DNA from 2 places in the Arthrobacter sp. zg-Y179 genome. Region 2 is predicted to be linked to the other one. Evidence: predicted binding sites of a transcription regulator. Region 2 holds the regulator's gene; the other holds the start of a gene.
The links. The regulator HspR, encoded in region 2, represses chaperone genes until heat shock. The targets are predictions, from matches to a motif close to AAGTTGAGTCNNNNNGACTCAACTT.

Region 1: the regulator HspR is predicted to act here: its motif matches at 1,834-1,858, upstream of LOC56_RS08280 (Hsp20/alpha crystallin family protein).

What each region holds. Positions count from the first base shown of each region.
Region 1 is NZ_JAJJOB010000007.1:224,071-233,982, forward strand. It holds gene LOC56_RS08270 (primosomal protein N') at 1-757, shown strand, start outside; gene LOC56_RS08275 (hypothetical protein) at 918-1,067, opposite strand; gene LOC56_RS08280 (Hsp20/alpha crystallin family protein) at 1,299-1,775, opposite strand; gene LOC56_RS08285 (MBL fold metallo-hydrolase) at 1,926-2,663, opposite strand; gene LOC56_RS08290 (HNH endonuclease) at 2,854-4,491, opposite strand; gene LOC56_RS08295 (DUF2306 domain-containing protein) at 4,695-5,183, shown strand; gene LOC56_RS08300 (phosphotransferase family protein) at 5,187-6,161, opposite strand; gene LOC56_RS08305 (MarR family winged helix-turn-helix transcriptional regulator) at 6,267-6,701, shown strand; gene LOC56_RS08310 (NADP-dependent oxidoreductase) at 6,746-7,759, shown strand; gene LOC56_RS08315 (glycosyltransferase family 4 protein) at 7,763-8,851, opposite strand; gene LOC56_RS08320 (alpha/beta fold hydrolase) at 8,854-9,783, opposite strand; gene LOC56_RS08325 (aldo/keto reductase) at 9,784-9,912, opposite strand, start outside.
Region 2 is NZ_JAJJOB010000005.1:24,303-34,214, reverse strand. It holds gene cls (cardiolipin synthase) at 1-710, shown strand, start outside; gene LOC56_RS03275 (hypothetical protein) at 714-1,304, opposite strand; gene LOC56_RS03270 (methyltransferase domain-containing protein) at 1,368-2,171, opposite strand; gene dnaK (molecular chaperone DnaK) at 2,414-4,300, shown strand; gene LOC56_RS03260 (nucleotide exchange factor GrpE) at 4,303-4,947, shown strand; gene LOC56_RS03255 (DnaJ C-terminal domain-containing protein) at 5,085-6,083, shown strand; gene LOC56_RS03250 (heat shock protein transcriptional repressor HspR) at 6,152-6,664, shown strand; gene LOC56_RS03245 (MOSC domain-containing protein) at 6,702-7,511, shown strand; gene LOC56_RS03240 (dihydrofolate reductase family protein) at 7,534-8,160, opposite strand; gene LOC56_RS03235 (class I SAM-dependent methyltransferase) at 8,287-8,937, opposite strand; gene LOC56_RS03230 (NYN domain-containing protein) at 8,934-9,912, opposite strand, start outside.

The sequences.
Region 1 (9,912 bases), on a different contig from region 2:
CAACTGCGGAGGAACCCAGTTGCGTGGTTCCACCGCCGGTGCCGGGCGCACCGCCGAGGAACTGGGCCGGGCGTTCCCTTCCACCACGGTGATTTCTTCCGCCGGCGACCACATCCGGACCGAGATTCCGGATACCCCGGCACTGGTCGTCGCCACCCCCGGTGCCGAACCCGTAGCTCCGGGCGGCTATGCCGCAGCCATCCTGCTGGACGGCAACGCGATGCTGTCCCGGGAATCGCTGCGGGCGGGGGAGGACACCCTGCGCCGCTGGTTTACGGCGGCAGCGCTGGTCCGGCCGGCAACGGAAAAAGGCCTCGTCGTTGTTACGGCCGATGATTCGGCAACGGTCGGCCATCTGCTCCGTTGGGACCCCGCGTCGGCGGCGGAACGCGAACTGGAGCTGCGGCGCGAACTGGGTTTGCCTCCGGCTGTGCGGTATGCCGAACTGACCGGGTCGAGGGAGGGGCTTGACGCCTTTATTACTCGGCTCGAGTTGCCTGAGGGTGTCCGGGCTGTGGGGCCGGCGCCTCTTGCACCCGCAGTTGTTCCGCCGTCCGGCAACGCCCAGCAACGGGACAGCAGGTCTCCGGACGGTCAGCTGGGCGGGGCCGGTGGACGGTACCGGACACTCCTGTTTTTCCCGTACACGGCAGCTCCCGCGATTACGGCGGCCCTGCGTTCAACCAAGGCTGCTGCCTCTGCCCGCCGGACGGGTGATCCCGTCTACATTCGAGTGGACGGAACCGACGTTCTTTAGCGCCGGGCGTCCCTTGGCTTCAGGCGTCCGGCAGCTTCAGGCCTCTCTTAGGTCCAGGCGTCCGGCAGCTTCAGGCGTCCCATGGCTCCAGGCGTCCGGCAGCGAGTTCCTGCAGGAGTCCTTACTTACGGTAGCTCGAGTTCCTGCAGTTAGTTCCTACTTACAGCAGCTCGAACAGCACTGCGCTGGCACCTAGGAGGGAAAGCAAAGCCAGCTGGGCGGCGCCGCCCAACCGGGACAACCGGCCCAACAGTCCACGGGGTACTCCGTGGATCATCCAGTACCGATGATTGACAGTTGGCAGCCTCACTGCTGCGTCCCCTTTCCCGGTAGCCGAAGCCTGGTAGCTGCAGCTGTGACTGCCATCCGCTGGCCCCGGCCCGATCCGTTTCATGGCGTACATTTCCCAGTATCCCGCCCCGCGGAAAGCGGAATTGACCGGAATCGGGGTGAAGTTTGCCACTGGGTATGCACCTGTCGCAGGTACAACGAAGGGCTCCGGAGATCCGGAGCCCTTCGTCGCAGAAAGTGGAGTCAGGGATTAGGCCCCGACGGTTTCACGGTCGCTGCCTTCGACCGCGCTGTTGCCTTCGACTGTTTCGCCGTTGATGGCGGAAGCTTCCGCAGAGGTTTGGACGGCGATCTTGCGGGGCTTGGCCCGCTCCACCACCGGGATGATGACACTGAGGACGCCGTTCTCGTACTGGGCCGAAATCTGCTCAGTGTCGATCCCCTGGCCGAGGTTCAGCTGGCGCAGGAAGTTACCGGCTTCCCGTTCGCGCGTGAGCCACTTGACCCCGTCGGCGTTCTGCAGTGTGCGCTGGGCCCGGATCGTCAGCAGCTGGCCGTCGACGTCGATGTCGATGGATCCGGGATCGATCCCGGGGAGATCTGCTGCGAGGATGTACTGGTCGCCTTGCCGGTAGAGGTCCATGGGCATGCCGCGCAGGGTTCCTTCGCCGCGCAGTGCCTGAGCCATGCGGTCCAGTTCCTGGAACGGATCAAACTTCATAGCCATGGTGGTACCAACTCCTTCAACGTGATCGCTTTTTCAGCGGTGTCGAGATTCAGTTCCAAAGTTGAGTCAGTAGCACTCAACTTGCGAAATGAGATTAGCACTCTCATGGGGCAAGTGCCAACTACTTTTTCGTATGGTGAATTTGTGGTCTCAGCGGCTGTCTGGGTGGCCTGTCCGCGCCGCCGCCAGGCGGGCCAGCTCCTGAACCTCGCCCGGGGAACCGCGCCAGGGAGCCCCGTGTCCGGGGAGCACCCATGTGGCCTCGAGCCCGGCCAGCCGATTCAGGGACTTCAGGGCTATTGCAGGGTCATCGGTGAACGGCGCGGGCCGAATGCCGGTCTGCCCTGTCAGCACATTGCGCGTGGTGAGGGCATCCCCGACAAAGACCGCATCCGCCACCGGCACGTATACGGCAATGCTCCCCGGAGAGTGTCCCGGCAGGGCAATAACACGCGGCGAACCCGGAAGCGGGAGGACATCTCCGTCGGCCACTTCGGATACCTGGGTGAGGTACGTTGCGCGCCAGCCCCGCTTGCGCATCGCGTAGGCGAAGAACCGAACCACGGGGCCGGGCCACATGGGGCCCATCGCAGGCTTCGGCTTCTTGCCGCCGCGAGCACGGTCTGCGTCTGCGGAATGGACGAAGACTGGCACATTCTGGTTCCGGCGAAGTCTTTCCGCAAAGCCGATGTGGTCACTGTCGCCGTGGGTCAGGACCACCCCGCGTATGTCGTCCAGGGTTCGACCCATGGACTTGAGTTCGGCGAGCAGATCGTTCCAGTGCCCGGGAAGTCCCGTGTCGATCACGGTAACCCCGTCCTCGGTGTCGACCAAATAGGCCGCCACGATGTCGTTTCCGATACGGTGCAGGTGCGGTCCAAGCTTCACGGGTACTCCTTCTGGTGGCAATTAGCCGATGCGGTGCAGGTGCGGTCCAAGCTTCATGGGCAGTCCTTCTAATGATGATTAGGCGATCCGTGAGCGCTGAGTTGGTCACTGTCTTATTGGCCGTCGCTAGCTGGTAGGACGTCACTATAGCCACGTGCTCCATATGCGGCAGCCCTCTGGGGGTTCGCCTTTAGGCCGCCCAGACAAAATCCGCTATGCATGCTTCAACGGGGGAGTCCGACGAACGCGCCGGGGGACGCGCCAAGGGGCGGGCCAGAGAACGGGCCAGGGGATCCGTCGGGTTCCATTGCGGGATTGCCGGCCGCGGTGCTGTTCCGGACGCAGCCGTCCCGGGCAACGCGGTCCCGGGCAGGGGTGGAGCGGTGGAACGATACGTGTGGCCGGTCGGCGTCGTCGTGTCCACCGTGTGTCCTGCAGTCGCTGCGTTTACCGGGTCTCCGAGGCCCGCGTTGATGCCGATGTCTGCTTCGGGCTCCGGGCTGCTCCTGCGGACTGGTTCCGCACTCCACCCCGGTGCTTCCTTTGCATGGTTACATGCCTCGCATAGTGCCTGACCGTTGGATGCGCTGGTGGGTCCGCCGCGGTTGTGAGGGCGGATGTGGTCCAGATGGCGGATTGGTGCTCCGCACCAGGGCATTCGGCAGGTAGTGTCCCGGGCCGCGATGAATCGTGCGAGGGATTTGGGAAACAGCCGTGCGCGGGAATCCATTGCCACCAGCTCCCCGGTGTCCGGAGCCGTGTACAGCCTCCGGACCCAGTATTCTGCGTGCTTGTCGGAGCCGGCCATGGCTTGGTCCTTAGTCCGGCCCCGCCTGCTCCGGTTCCGGCTGTTCGGGTGCCGACTGTTCCGGCGCCGAACCAGATCTCTAGCCCACTGTGCCGGAACCGGGCCGTACCCGGGCACCAGTACCGGTTCGGCATCGCCTGCCAGTAAGGTCCGGTCGGTCATTACCAGCTGGATCTCCACCTTCGGCGAGCCTGCATCTCCCAGCCCGGTGACCCGTTCCACCAGGGTATCCGCCATGATCTGGCCCCGCCCCCTTGAGTCGCCTGCGGCGCGCAGCCGGTCAGCCTCGTGCGAAAGGGCTGCGTAGACGCCCACTCCCTGCGCCACGGGCAGCAATCCGGTGAGGTACGTCATGGTGTCCGGCGCGGGACGGCAGGAGACAAACCGTTCAGAGGCTGCTTTCGCGGCGCGGTTCACTGCCGCCCGCGGGTCCAATCGGTATGCGGCAGCCTTGGTGCGGGCGATGATTTGCCGGTCGCCCAGGGATTCCAGCAGGCCGGCATCACCTGCCACTTCTTCATCCACTTGTTTGCGGTCCTCGAGGGAGAGGCAAGCTGTCTCGCGCACCAGGAGTGTGGCCCGCCATTCGCTGATCTTCCCGAGGGACAGGGCCTGCATTGTGTGCGGCATCTCCGAGGTTAGGACTTTCGCCAAACCGAGCAGCCGCCCGCCCTTGTTGGCGGATTCCCGCCGGGCCAGTGCGATCTGTGAAGCTACCCCTCGCCCCAACTCTTCCTTCCGCAGGCCGGCGTGTTCCTGCTTGCTCCGCTGCGAGGCATCGAAGGCCGCTGCGATCCGTGCCTGCGCTGCGGCAGCGGCACCCTTCAGTTCTTCAAGCGCCCGCAGCTGGTCGATCAGTTCCGAATCCGATGCGATTTCCGAAATTGAGCCCTCCGGCGTCGGAAGGGAGTTAGGTTCGAACTCTGCTGCCAAGTACTCCACCCAGGCGTCGAACACTGCAGATTGGGCCTCCAGCGGGCCCCTCCTGTGATGATCAACCGACGGCAGATATTCGAACATGTGTTCGAGTCTAGCCTTCGGCTGGACTGCCCAAAAGGCCAAAACTACGCGACTCAGTACCTGTTTTTATCGGGCACTGTGAGCTGCGGGCACGGCACCGTTTGCAGGCATAAATGGTGCTCCGGAACCGGTATTGCCGCGCTTCAAAGCCCACTAGATACCACCCCTATCTACAGCTGGATAGTCGTACTATCCTGCGAGGCATGGACTTGAATCTTCTGATCGCGACCCACGCCGTCGCCGCTCTTTATGCCCTTGCCATTGGCCCCATCAACATCCTGCGCCGACGGCGCGACAGAACCCACCGCATCCTCGGGTACACCTGGGCCGGAGCGATGTACTACGTCTGCGGATGCAGTTTCTGGATTGTGTCCGACGGGCACTTCAGCTGGCTTCACGGCTTGTCCGCCTTCACCATTGTGACGGTCAGCCTTGGCATCCTTGCCGCGGTACGGCGCAATATCAAATGGCACAGGATGAACATGATCGGCAGCTATTTCGGCCTGCTGGCCGCCTTCGTTTTCGCCACCATCGTTCCGTCTCGGAACATCCCGCGGCTGCTTGCCAGCGATCCACTGACCGCCTGGCTGGCCGCAGCCTTCGTCATTGGAAGTGTCATCAGTCTTTACGGCGTTGTCCGGCCCCGAAAGCGCCGGCACCGGCGCTCCGTTGCCAGGTCGGCCAAAGCCTAAGCCTCACACGGCGGCAAGCGCTCGGCGGGCGACCAGCCACGCGTAGATCAACCGTGCCGTATGCCTGCCGTGGCTGCGCAGGTGCGGACTTGACGCCACCTCGGGCTTGCGGCCCGAGTCGATCATGCAGTTGAGCAGCGACGCCAGCCACGCGTCAATATGGTCAGCCGGGACGTCCCGGGTAAGCGCCGACCGCCGGAGTTCGGCGTCGACGTCGAACCCGTCACCACGCACGTAGGGGAGTACCCCGACCCAGTCCAGCCAGGGAGCGCCGGTCCCGAGAAAATTCCAGTCGCAGAACAATGCCCGGCCGGAGCTGACCAGGATATTGTCCGGGCGCAGGTCCCCGTGAAGGACTGCATCACCTGCAAGGGCTTCGGGGCACAGCTCCAGCAGTTCGGAAAATGTCCGTGCCTGTGCGGCACTCAGTGTCTGCAGGAACCATGGCGCCGGACCACCCTCGGCTACCGGCTCGAAAGTGGAGGGTATCCGGGCCATATCTTCTGCAACGGGACGGCCGGCTGCACCGCGCGGGAAGTCCGCCAAGAGGCCGGCGGCGGTGTTGCAGGAGTCCGCGACGGCCTGCAGGTCGGCGCTGGTCCACGGCTGGCCGGGCATGTGTCCGTCCACCGCCTCATAAACGAGCAGCTGCCAGTCGGTGCCCTCCGCCGCCACGCATTCCGCGGCAAGCAACGCCGGCATGGGCATGTCCGCAGGCATCAAGGGCACCACCTGCGATTCACGCACGTATGACGGATAAGTGACAGCGTCCGACGTCGGTGCCGCCTTCACGAAGACGCGCGCCCCGGCGTCGTTCCCGAGAACCGCGGCGAAACCCGGCGTGAAGCCGCCGCCCGCCGGCTGCACAGACGTGATGCTGCCGCCCAGAAGCGTTCGGAACCGCGACCACAGGACTGCCGGCAACCCGTCCCAGGAACGCCTGGCCGCCGTGCGGCGGTAATCGGGGCTGCTCTGCATTCGGAACAGCCTAAGGCAGCACCTGTGCCGAAACAGGCAAACGCGCATCCAGCCAGCCGCCGCAAACAGGTTGTGCACAATTGAATTGTGCCCTACGGTGGGCTCATGAACGAATCCCTACAGCGGCAGGTGTGCTTCTCGCTGTACTCCGCCTCCCGGGCGGCCACGGCCCTCTATCGTCCGATGCTTGAAGAGATGGGGCTGACCTACCCGCAGTACCTGGTGATGTCGCTGCTCTGGGAGAAAGACGCCCAAAGCGTCCGCGACCTGGGGGAGGCACTGGAGCTGGACTCCGGCACGCTTTCGCCGCTGCTCAAGCGGCTGGAGGCAGCGGACCTGGTGCAGCGGCGTCGTGCAGTCGAGGACGAGAGACGCGTCCGTATCCACCTCACGGATGCCGGACGCGCACTCGAACATAACGCCAGGAACCTGCCGGACCGGCTCGCAGCCTCCGCCGGACTGGCACCGCAGGACCTGCAGAGCCTGCAGGACACCCTCGCCAAGGTCACTGCCGCACTGCGGCAGGCCGCGGCGAAGTAACGGCACCAATACCTACCATCAACCCCGACAGTAAGGTTCATTCCATGAGCAGTTACCCCGAAACCGGCCGCGAAATCCAGCTTGCTTCCCGCCCCGAAGGGTGGCCGACGGAGCAGAACTTCCGCCTGGCGGAGGTACCGGTACCCGAACTGCAGGAGGGCCAGGTCCTGGTCCGCAACCTGCACATGTCCGTGGACCCGTACATGCGCGGCCGGATGAATGACGCGAAGTCCTATGTACCGCCGTTCCAGCTTGACGAACCGCTGGAGGGCGGCGCCGTCGGTGAAGTCGTGGAGTCACGCTCACCGGACCACAAGCCGGGGGACAAGGTACTGCACGGCCTCGGCTGGCGCGACTATGCCGTCCTTGACGGGCGCCGTGCACGTGTCATCGATACGGACGCCGCTCCGGCCAGCGCGTACCTCGGGGTGCTGGGCATGACCGGCCAGACCGCCTATGCCGGCCTGACCAAGGTGGCGGAATTCAAAGAAGGCGACGTCGTCTTCGTCTCGGGAGCCGCGGGCGCCGTGGGTTCGCTGGTCGGGCAGATCGCCAAGGCCATGGGTGCCAAGAAGGTCATCGGCAGTGCCGGTTCCGCCGAAAAGGTCCAGCGGCTGCTCGACCTGGGCTTCGACGAAGCGTTCAACTACCACGACGGTCCCGTGAAGGATTCGCTGAAGAAGGCTGCCGGGGCCGACGGCATTGACGTCTACTTCGACAACGTGGGCGGCGAGCACCTCGAAGCGGCCCTGTCAGTGATGAACAAGTTCGGCCGGATCGCCATGTGCGGCGCCATTTCGCAGTACAACGATGCGCCCGTCGGCCCGCGGAACCTGGCCATTGCCATCGGCAAGGAAATCACGCTCCGGGGGTTCCTGGTGGGCAGCTACAACCAGTACGCGGACGAGTTTGCCGCCCTGATGATCCGCTGGCTGCAGGACGGAGTGGTCCGCTATGACGAGACGTTCGTGGACGGACTCGAAAACTCTCCGCAGGCCTTCATCGACCTGATGAAGGGTGCCAACAAGGGCAAGATGATCGTGAACCTGGGCAAGTAGGGATCAACGACGGCGGCGGCCGGGGAACAGGCGGACAGCCTCCCCGGCCGCTTCCATGAGCTGGGCTGCAGAGGCACCCCAGCTGTAGTCGGCGGCCCGCTGCACGCCGGCGTCGGACGCCTTCTGCCAGCGCCCCGGCTCGCCAAGCTGCCGGACGGTGCCGGCAAAGGCGGACGGATCATCCGGATCCACCAGCATTGCCGCACCGCCGGAAACTTCGCGGAAAATCGGAATGTCGCTGGCAATCACCGGTGTGCCCACGGCCATTGCCTCGATCACCGGCAACCCGTATCCCTCGGCTTTCGACAATGTCACCAGGGCCGTGGTCCGGCGCAGGAGGGCGTCATACTCCTCATCGGTGACCCCGTTGTGGAACTTCACGCGTGCGCCGGCCGGAATCAGCGCTTCGAGCTCGCTTCGCCGCGCATCGGAGATCCGGCTCAGCAGGTGCAGCGTGAAATCGGGCAGGTATTCCATGCCGCGGATGATGGTCTCCACGTTCTTGTACGGCATGAAGGACCCCATATACAGCAGTGACGCATCGGCTCCCGCGTCCGGGTCCCGCGGCACGGCACCCTCCTGGGGCGCGTTGGCCACTATCCGGACGGGGCGTTTCGTCAACCGGTGCCGGGACATTAATGAGCGCGTGGTTTCGCTGATGGTGGCAACGACGTCAGCCCTGTCCAGCAGCAGCCGCTGCGGCCAGTAGGCGAGGTGGTACAGCCGCCACAGCCAGCGCACCGCCGGCGGAAGGAACGACGGCGGCGTCGGGTTCTGGTAATAGATCAGGTCATGCAGGGTCAGGATCAGCGGATACTTCCGACCCCAGCTGCCCATGGTCTGCATCGGGCAGAAAACCGCATCGGCGCCGAGCCGGTTGATCCGGAAAGCCACGAACAGTTCCGCGGGGGAAAGCGGACTGTTGACCTTCACCCACGGCAGGTCCGGGAGCAGGCCCAGCTGGCGTTCGTCCGAAATCAGCATCACGACGTCGGCGTGCCTGCTCACCGCCTCGATCAGGCTCGCGCCGTAGCGGCTGATGCCGTCATGGTGGTCGGTGCGGGTGAACCGGGCGTCTACGGCCAGGCGCATCCTCATACATGCCTCCGGGACAGGAAATCCTCGATCTTATCGGCTGCCTCAGCCGGCTTTTCATAGTGCACCAGATGCCCGACGCCGGGCAGTATCTGCAGTTCTGCGTCGGGGATCAGTTCCGCAAGCAGCCGCTGCCCCCGAACCGATCCGAGGTCGTCCTGTTCGGCCGCGATCAGCAGCACGGGCATGGAAAGCTGCGCGGCGACGTCGCGCACCGTGGCCGAAATGGATGCCCGGAAGGCATCCAGGACCACTCGGCGGTTCGCGAAGGCGCTGAAGTACGCATCGTGCTGGGCATGGATCCAGCGGCGCAGGTCCGGGTCCTTCGTTTTTGCCATCAGCATGCTCATGCCCCGGACAATCACCGGGCTGCGGAGCAGCGCCATGCCGGGTTTCTCCGGCAACGCCGCCGCCAGCCGGTAGTAGAGCTCAGCCGCCTTGCTGGTGATCCCCTTCGGGCCCTCCAGCGCCGGCTCGCAGATCGGGTTGACGAGCACCAGTTCACTGACCAGCGCCGGCGACTCGGCCGCCAGATGCGCGGCGATGATGGAGCCGAAGGAGTGGCCGAGCAGGACGGTGTCCGCGCCCAGGCCCAGGTCGGCCAGTGCTTCACGGACAAATGCCGTGTAGGCGGGGATATCGTGCGGGCCGGGAAGGGCGGCTCCGGCGCCGAAGCCGGGAAGGTCGGGCACCAGGACGCGGTGGCGGGGGAGTGCTTCGACAATCCGCAGCAGTCCATGGTGGTCGCCGCGGAACCCATGGACCATGAAGATCGGCGGCAGGCCGGCGTCGTCCTCCGTTACCGGCGCGAAGTCCCGGCAGACCTGCTCGGTGCCGTGCACCGAAAAGGACCGCACTGCGGCCTTGCGGGAGAAAGGCACAGGGGCGCCCGACGGCGTCGACGAACTCCGCGCTGCTGTACCGGACATTCAGTTCACCTCGTCGGGATGCGATCCGGACCGCTGGCCCCGGTCCAGTCCGTTCAACGCCGTCCGGTGATCGTCGGTCAGCTCGAAGGAGTACAGGTCCAGGTTTCCGGCAATCCGCTCCGGGCTGCT
Region 2 (9,912 bases):
ACCGCCGGTCCGGCCGCAAATGGGTAGAGCTGATGGCCCGGATGGAAGGGCCGGTGGTGGACGAACTCAACGTTGTCTTCGCCACCGACTGGAACGCCGAAACGGACGAAAACCTGGAACGCGAACTGGACCTGTACGAATCGTCGTTCAATCCCGGCGACGTCACCTGCCAGGTGGTACCCAGCGGCCCCGGCTTCAGTACCGAGAACAACCTGCGCCTTTTCGCGTCCCTTATTTACTCCGCCAGCGACCGCATTTCCATCACCAGCCCGTATTTCGTCCCCGATGACACGCTGCTTTACGCAGTGACGACGGCGGCGCAGCGCGGCGTGGACGTGGAATTGTTCGTCTCCGAAAAAGGCGACCAGTTCCTGGTGGACCACGCCCAGCGCTCCTACTATGAGGCGCTGCTGCGCGCCGGTGTCCGGATCTACCAGTACCCCAAACCGCTGGTGCTGCACGCAAAGCACTTCACCATCGACGAGGATGTGGCGGTCCTGGGTTCCAGCAACATGGACATGCGATCCTTTTCGCTGAACCTCGAGGTATCGGTGATGATGTTCGACGGCACCATCGTGAAGCAGATCCGCCGCATCGAGGACACCTACCGGGCCCTGTCCAAGGAACTCCTCCTGGACAACTGGGTGGGCCGGCCGATCTGGCAGCGGTACATCGACAACGTGGCCCGACTGACCGCGACCCTGCAGTAGTCCCTAGCCGGGAATGTGCTGCGCTTCCGGCTGCAGCCGGGACAGGACGGCCGCCAGCGCAGCTGCGGCGTTCCCCTGCTGTCCCACCAGACGCACGGTGAGATCCGCGGCGGAGGCGGCGTCGTCGTCGGCCGCCCAGCGCCGTTCCTGTGCCGCCCATCGCTCCCAGTGCGGGGCGTAAGTGCCGCCGTCGCGTTCCAGCGCGTAGCGGCGGCGGACGGTTTCCGCACCCGCCACCCAAACCGTGGTGTCCAGCAGGGCGCGGGCCTCGCGGTGCGCCGCGCCGACCCCTTCGAACACCACGACGTCGGCCGGTTCGATGGTCTGCCAGTTTCCGTAGCGGCCGGCATCCCAGTCCCAGGCCTGCCAGCGGGCGGAGCATCCTTCGGCGAGCGGACGCAGGATCTGCTCGCGGTAGTAGGTCATCCCCGATTCCAGGCCGTCCCAGCCCGGGTAGACGTCCTCCAGATGGAACAGCCGCACGGAGCCGGATCGGGTCATGGCGGCGGCGATTTCGGTGGCCAGGGTCGTTTTGCCGGCACCGGAAAAGCCGTCCACGGCGATGAGCAGGGGCGCGCCGGGTTCAGCGGGCATCGCGGGGGTTGCCCATGCACGCGGTCATGATTCGGAACATTCCTTAACCCTAGCCAGAAAAGATCAGGCCCGAAGAAGCAGCTCCCCGCAGGGGATCAGGAACCAGCCGTCCGGTGCTTGGGCCCACTCCTGCCAGCCGGCGGCAAGCTGCGCCAGCACGTGGTTGTCCGCCAGTCCGCGCTCCTGGGCCTGTTCGGCGAAGGCGGAGTGCAGCACGCGTTCGGACCAGGAGTCCGCGTGCCTGCGCCGTTCCTCCGGTGTGGCGTAGAGCCAGTTGGAGGATGAGGGTGTGGCCTCGGTGAAGCCTGCCTCCAGCGCCCAGGAGAGCAGGTGCCTGCCGGCGTCGGGCTCAGCGGAGTTGCCGCGGGCAATCTCCCGGTAGATCCGCATCCACTGCGCCAGTTCCGGTGTGGGCGGGTGCCAGATCATGCCGGCGAAATCGGCGTCGCGCACCGCCACCAGCCCGCCGGGCTTGGCGACCCGGCGCATTTCCCGCAGTGCGGCCACCGGATCCATCAGGTGCTGGAGCACCTGGTGGGCGTGGACCACGTCGAATGTTTCATCCGGGAAGTCGAGGTCATAGACGTTTCCGGCCAGATAGGAGACGTTGTCCAGTCCGCGCCCGGCGGCGAGTTCCCTGGCTTGGACGAGGACGTCTTCGGAGGAGTCCAGGCCTACCACGGGTCCCGGAGCGGCGAGGGCCGCGAAGTCGGCGGTGATGCTGCCCGGGCCGCAGCCGACGTCGAGAATGCTTACTCCCGGCTGCAGCTCCGGCAACAGATACGCGGCGCAGTCCCGCGCCGTGCGGAGGGCATGGACGTCCACCACGCTGCGGTGATGGCCGTGGGAATAGGTTTCGGAAGCCATGGCAGGACCCTACCGCCAGACCCGCCGGCGAGGGGGAAGGGCCCGCTGCCGTGTTTCGCAACCTCCGTGCACAGAGTTGAGCCGGATGCGCTCAAGTTTGTTGACAAAGAAGTGCTGCTGAGTAAAGTTGAGTGCAGAACGCTCAATTGCTCTCCGTGGCGATTCGCGGAACTGTCCTCCGGGGCAGGCCGCGCCGATGTCACCACGAGATGCGGGTTTCTCCAAGGAAAGAGGAAGCAAATATGTCACGTGCAGTAGGTATTGACCTCGGTACTACCAACTCGGTTGTCTCGGTTCTCGAAGGCGGCGAGCCCACGGTTATCGCCAACGCCGAAGGCGGCCGCACCACTCCGTCCGTCGTAGCCTTCGCTAAGTCCGGTGAAGTCCTGGTCGGCGAGATCGCCAAGCGCCAGGCCGTCAATAACATTGACCGGACCATCGCTTCCGTCAAGCGCCACATGGGCACCGACTGGAACGTTGACGTGGACGGCAAGAAGTACACCGCCCAGGAGATCTCCGCCCGCATCCTGATGAAGCTGAAGAACGACGCCGAGGCCTACCTCGGTGAGAAGGTCACGGACGCCGTGGTCACCGTTCCCGCCTACTTCAACGATGCCGAGCGTCAGGCAACCAAGGAAGCCGGCGAGATTGCAGGCCTCAACGTGCTGCGTATCGTCAACGAGCCCACCGCGGCTGCCCTGGCGTACGGCCTGGACAAGGGCAAGGAAGACGAACTTATCCTCGTCTTCGACCTCGGCGGCGGCACCTTCGACGTCTCCCTGCTGGAAGTCGGCAAGGACGAAGACGAATTCTCGACCATCCAGGTCCGCGCAACGGCCGGCGACAACCGCCTCGGCGGCGACGACTGGGACCAGCGCGTTGTTGATTACCTGCTGAGCCAGGCCAAGGCCAAGGGTGCTGATCTGTCCAAGGACAAGATCGCCCTGCAGCGCCTGAAGGAAGCAGCGGAGCAGGCCAAGAAGGAACTCTCCTCGGCCACCTCCACCAACATCTCCCTGCAGTACCTCTCGGTCACCCCCGAAGGCCCGGTCCATCTGGACGAGCACCTGTCCCGTGCCAAGTTCCAGGACCTGACCAAGGATCTGCTGGACCGCACCAAGAAGCCGTTCAACGACGTCATTTCCGAGGCCGGCATCAAGGTCTCCGACATCGACCACATCATCCTCGTGGGCGGTTCCACCCGTATGCCGGCTGTCTCCGAACTGGTGAAGGAACTCGCCGGCGGCAAGGAACCGAACAAGGGCGTAAACCCTGACGAGGTTGTGGCCGTGGGCGCTGCCCTGCAGGCCGGCGTGCTGAAGGGTGAGCGCAAGGACGTCCTGCTCATCGACGTCACCCCGCTGTCCCTGGGCATTGAAACCAAGGGCGGTGTGATGACCAAGCTGATCGAGCGCAACACGGCCATCCCCACCAAGCGCAGCGAGACCTTCACCACGGCGGATGACAACCAGCCGTCCGTGGCCATCCAGGTCTTCCAGGGCGAACGCGAGTTCACCCGCGACAACAAGCCGCTGGGCACGTTCGAGCTGACCGGCATTGCGCCGGCTCCGCGCGGCGTTCCGCAGATCGAGGTCACCTTCGACATCGACGCCAACGGCATTGTGCACGTGTCCGCCAAGGACAAGGGCACCGGCGCCGAGCAGTCCATGACCATCACCGGCGGGTCCTCCCTCAACAAGGAAGACATCGACCGCATGGTCCGCGAGGCCGAAGAGCACGCTGCGGAAGACAAGAAGCGCCGCGAGGCCGCCGACATCCGCAACTCGGCCGAGCAGCTCGCCTACTCGGTGGACAAGCTCCTCACCGACAATGACGACAAGCTGCCCGAAGACGTCAAGACCGAGGTCAAGTCCGACGTCGACGCGCTGAAGAAGGCGCTTGAAGGCACGGACAACGACGACGAGGTCAAGACCGCGTTTGAGAAGCTGCAGGCTTCCCAGACCAAGCTGGGCGAAGCTATCTACGCCCAGGCCTCCGCCGCCGGTGCTGACAGCACCCCCGGTGCCGCTGACGGTGCTCCGGCCGGTGACGGCTCTGCCGCAGGCAGCGCCGCCGGTGACGAAGACATCGTTGACGCCGAAGTTGTCGACGACGAAGAAAAGAAGTAATCATGCCGGCGGAAAACGAGCACGGGAACACTCCCGAAGGTGAAGAGCCCGTAAACGGCCAGGAAACGCCCGGCGCGGGCGAGACTGCGGATTCCGCCAACGGTGGCGCGGCAGGGGAGGAAGCTTCGGCTTCCGCCCCGGCCGCCGGAGCCGACGGAGATGCACTCTCCCAGGCGGAGCAGATCCTGAACAACGCCGATGTACCGGCCCAGCCTTCCGCGTCCGGTTCGCCGGAAGCCGCGGAACTGCGCAACGACCTGCTGCGACTGCAGGCCGAGTACGTGAACTACCGCAAGCGGGTGGAACGCGACCGCGACGTCGCCCGGGGCATGGCCGTCATCGGAGTGCTGAACTCCCTGATGCCCGTCCTGGACGACATCGACGCCGCACGCCAGCACGGCGACCTGGCGGAGGGACCCTTCGCTGCGATCGCCACCAAGCTGGAGAACTCGCTGAAGACGTACGGGCTCAGCCGCATCGATGAGACCGGTGTGGAGTTCGATCCGAACATCCACGAGGCACTCATCCAGCAGCAGAGCGCGGACGTCACGTTCGATACCGTCACGCAGATCCTGAGGGCCGGCTACAAGTCCGGCGACCGGGTCCTGCGTGCCGCGCAGGTAATTGTTTCGGTTCCGGAACAGTAGTTGTACCGTGTCCGGGGCCGCCGTAAAGCGGCCCCGGACATTTTTCCATCGGCAGGTCCCGCAGCAGGGGCAGCAGGCCCGGCAGCCGTGTTTTCGCGGCAATGCAGCGGGATTCGCAAATGAGGAAGGGACACCAATTGGCTAGTCAGGATTGGGTCGATAAGGACTTTTACAAGATTCTGGGTGTTCCCAAGGATGCGTCCGACGCCGACATCAAGAAGGCATACCGCAAGCTGGCGCGGAAGTACCACCCCGACCAGAACCAGGGCGACGCCAACTCCGAGCGGATGTTCAAGGACCTCTCCGAGGCGTATTCGGTCCTCTCCGATGCCGAGGAACGCCAGCAGTATGATGCCATCCGCGCCATGGGAAGCGGCGCCCGGTTCACCGCCGGCGGCCCCCAGGGCGGCGGCGGTGCCGGCGGGGCGGGCTTCGAGGACATCTTCGGGGACCTGTTCGGCCAGACCGCACGCGGCGGCGGCCGGAGGACAACCTTTAACGCGGGCGGCAGCAACATCCCGCCCGAATTCGCCGACCTTTTCGGCGGCGGCAGCGGCTTCGGCGGCGGCGGCTTCGGCGCCCCGCCGCCCACCAAGGGCGCGGACCGAACGGCCAGCACCACCATTTCCTTTGCCGGGTCCATTAACGGAACCGTGATCGGCCTGCGCGAACCCAACGGCGAAGTGGTGGAGGTCCGGGTGCCGGCCGGCGTCAAGGACGGCCAGAAGATCCGGGTGCGCGGCAAGGGCCAGCCCGGCGCCGCAGGTGCGGGGGACCTGATGGTCACCGTCCACGTCACGCCGCACGACTTCTTCACCCGGGAGGGCAACAACATCCGGATCCACGTTCCGGTCTCGTTCCCCGAGGCAGCCCTGGGGGCGACCATCGAGGTGCCTACCCTCACCTCCGATAACGTCCGGCTCAAGGTACCCGCCGGAACACCGTCGGGACGCACCCTGCGGGTCAAGGGCCGCGGTGTGCACACCTCCAAGGGCAACGGGGACCTGCTGGTGACTATCGACGTCGCCGTGCCCACCCACTTGAACAAGGACGCCCGGGAAGCCGTGGAGGCATTTGCCGATGCGACCAAGGGCGAGGACCCCCGGGCCGGATTGGCAGCAAAAGCACGGCTTTAACAGGTGGTTTCATCCGCCGGAGGGCGAACTTCCCGCGTTACCATTTCAACAGCAGTGAAGGAGGAACAATGGGCATAGATGTCAATGCGCCTATTTTCGTGATCTCCGTTGCCGCTGAGCTCGCGGAAATGCATCCGCAGACCCTCCGGCAATACGACAGGCTCGGGATTGTCCGTCCCAGCCGGGCGCCCGGCCGCTCCCGCCGCTACTCGCAGCGCGACATCGAACTGCTGCGGGAGGTCCAGAAGCTCTCCCAGGAGGGCGTCTCCCTCGAAGGCATCAAGCGGATCATGGAGCTGCAGAACCAAGTCACCGGCCTGCGCCAGCGGGTTGTGGAACTCTCCACCCAACTGGACGAGGCGCAGCGGCGCACCCCGGACCGCAGCCGCGTCTTCGCTGCCGGGCTCGCCGGCGACGTCGTCACCCTCAGCCGGGGGCAGCGCCCGCCGGCCGCCGCGACGGCCGTTCAGCAACTGGGCCTGGTCTCGCTGATGGAGCGCCGAAGCAGGCTGCGCGCCCTTCCCGCCGGCAAGTCCGCCGAGCGGAACTACGCCGACGACGACTACGTGCAGTCACTCTAAGCGCCGGCCGGCGGTGTCCTTGTGACACAATGCCGGGATGCCATATGAGGAAACGCCGGTAGGCCAGGTCCGGGCGCTGTACCGCTATCCGGTCAAGTCCACCGCGGGCCAGACAGTGCGCGACTCCGCCGTGACCGGCACGGGACTGCAGCATGACCGCCGATGGGCGGTCTACACCGACGACGGCGGCATCGCCAGCGGCAAGCGGACCCGGCGTTTCCGCCCGGTGCCCGGGCTGATGCAGTGGTCCTCCGTTGTCGAGGACAACAACATCCTTGAGGACAACAACATCCTTGAGGACAACAACATCCTTGAGGACAACAACAACCTTGATGGCAACGGCGGCGTACCGCTGCTGCTGAGCCCCGAGGGCCATCGGTATCGAGTCGATGATCCGGCTGCCTCGCGGGCGCTGAGCGCAGCCTTCGGCCGGGAACTGACCCTGCGGCCCGAAACCGGTGTCGGACACCACGACGAGACGCCCCTGCACCTGGTGACGACATCCTCCCTGGCGGCCCTCGAAGGCTTGGCGGGCGGCGCGGTGGATGACCGCCGCTTCCGCGCCAACATCGTCATCGACACCGGTTCCCAGCCGGCGTTCTGCGAGGACGACTGGGTCGGCGCCGAACTGGTCCTCGGAGGCGAGGTTCTTCTGCGTCTGGGGGAGGGGATGCCACGCTGCGTGATGATCGACCAGGCGCAGGCCGGTGTCCCGGCGGAAACCAAAGCCCTGAAGCTTCTCGGCACGCACCACTCCACCGAATTCGGTCTGCAGGCGCCCGTAGTGCGGACCGGAATGCTGCGGGTCGGAGACGCCGTTGTCCTCCGCCGCAGCAGGAACGCCTAACGGCTACGCGCAGTCCCTCCGGTCAGGACCCCATGACTCCGGTTGCGGGGGCCGGTCCCGCCCAGCCGTAGCGCAGGAGCACGGCTCCATTTTCCGAAGCGGCTGAAGCTTCGAGCAGTTTCAGTTCCGCGGGCGGCCCGTCCGGAGGAAACAGGCGCTTCCCGGGGCCGAGAACTACGGGATACACCCACAGGTTCAGGGAGTCGAACATACCGCCCGCCACCAGGGTGCGGGCGAAATCGATGCTCCCGATGACGTGGACGTCCTGGTGTCGCGCCCGTAAGCCTGCCACCGCGTCCGCCAGTTCCCCCTCGAGGTGGTGCGAGTCCCGCCATCGGCCCAGATCCGGAGTTCCCCGGGACACGACGTATTTGGGGATGGAGTCAAACTTGCGTGCAATGTCGGAGTTGCCACCGTCCAGCTGGTGAGGCCAGTAGCCGGCGAAGATGTCGTAGGTCTTCCGGCCCAGCAGCAGTGCGTCCATGGACTGGATACCCTCGTCCACCTGCGCTCCCACGGTTTCGTCGAACAGGGGAGCCTGCCAGCCACCGTAGGCGAATCCGGCCTCCGGGTCTTCCTCCGGGCCGCCCGGAGCCTGGGCAACGCCGTCGAGGGTCATAAAAAGATCGATGGAAATGCGGCCGGCCATGGTGCCCTCCCGTTGGTTGCGGCACTGGGTAACGGTGCCCGGCACCATGCTCGCGACGCGGCGCTGCACCTGTCAACGGACGGGAGGCGAGCAGGCGGTCCCCCGGGAGGGAAAGCAGCCGGAGGGCTAGCGCAGCCGCCGTGCGCGCAGCACAACATCCTCCGTGTGGTGGGCGCCGGCACCGCTGGCAACGTGCCGTGGGCGGGTTTCGTCGACCTCTGTCCGCCAATCGTCATCGAGCAGTGCGGCCACGTCGGCAACTCCCACGTACTCGTGAAGGTCAATTCCGCGGGCCTTTGCTTCCTCCGCGGTGGGCGGCGGATGGTGCACCCACAGGAGAACCCCGCCCGGCGCGACGGCGCGAAGCAACGCGTGTTCCGCTTCGTTCCCGTCAGTCCGCAGGAGTACGGGGTACTGCGCCGAAACCAGGTCAAAGGACGCCGGCGGCAGGGCAGCCTCGACCAGGCCGGCATGCACCCAGTCCACCCGGACCGAACGCAGCGCGGCCTGGCGGGCCGCCCGGGCGAGCGCTACCCCCGAGACGTCCAGTGCAGTGACGTCCCACCCCTGTTCCGCCAGCCACAGGGCGTCGGCACCCTCACCGCAGCCCACATCCAAGGCGCGGGCGGGCCGGAGCCCCCGGGCCTCGCTGACCAGCACGGCATTGGGCTGCCCGCTCCACAGTTCGCCGCTGTCGGCGTAGCGCCGGTCCCACAGCTCCTCGACGGCTGCAGGATCCCGCGGCTGGGAATCGGAGGGCTCGCCGCTGCGTGTCAACGGCGGGTTTCAGCTTCCGGTCGAAGGCGGATGAGACGCTGCGGCCCGTCGTCGTCCAGCTCCACCAGGTCGCCGTGCGAGGAGAGGAAGTCGGTGAAGGACCGGAAGCCCAGCGGCTTCTCGTTGAAGGCCGGGTCCATCCGGCGCATCTGGTTCTTGACCGTGCCCGTGTTTAGCCACTCGTCGGCGTCGCCCTTCGCGTGCCCGATCTGCAGGGCACGCACGAGGAGTTCGGTTGCGAGGACACCCGGGTCGACGTCGTCGGCGGGCTCCGGCTCCTCAAACCCGGCCTGTCCCGTGTGCGAGAACATGGGGACGGTGGTGAGCCTGCGGGCAGGGGCCGGATCGGGCTGGGAATCCGTCGGCGCCGCAGTCTTCTTGGCGGCAGTATCCGCCGCGGCCGGAGCGGCGGCTGCGGCTTCGATGCCGGGAAGCGAGTCGTAATCCTCGAATTCGTCGCAGGCCGCGGCGAGGGAAGTGCTGGTTGACCCGGCAACGCCGATGCCGACGACGAAGCGGCCGAGCCGCTTGGACTTCTGCGCGAGGGCAATGTAGTCGCTGTCGCCGGCGACGATGATGACGTGGGTCAGGTCGGGCAGGCGGAAGAGGTCTTCGACGACGTCCACGGCGAGGCGGATATCTGCCCCGTTCTTGGTTCCGCGGGTGGTAGTGGTGAACAGCTGAGTGAGGTCCACTGCCCGGGACATCAGCTGGCGCTGGTAACTCGCGTTCACCGGTACCGACCAGTCGGCATAGGCGCGGTTGACCACCAGGGTGCCGAAGGAAGCGGCGAAATCGATAATGGCGTTGAAGTCCACCGTCGCTGCAGTGAGTTTGGCGGCAACTTCGGGGTCGGCCTCGCGGTTCGTCCGGTCGAAATTGCGGATCCCGTCGCGCTGGAACGCGTTGCGGCCATGCAACTGCTGATAGCGCGAGATGACAATGTTGTCGAAGTCGATGTAGAGGCCGACGCGT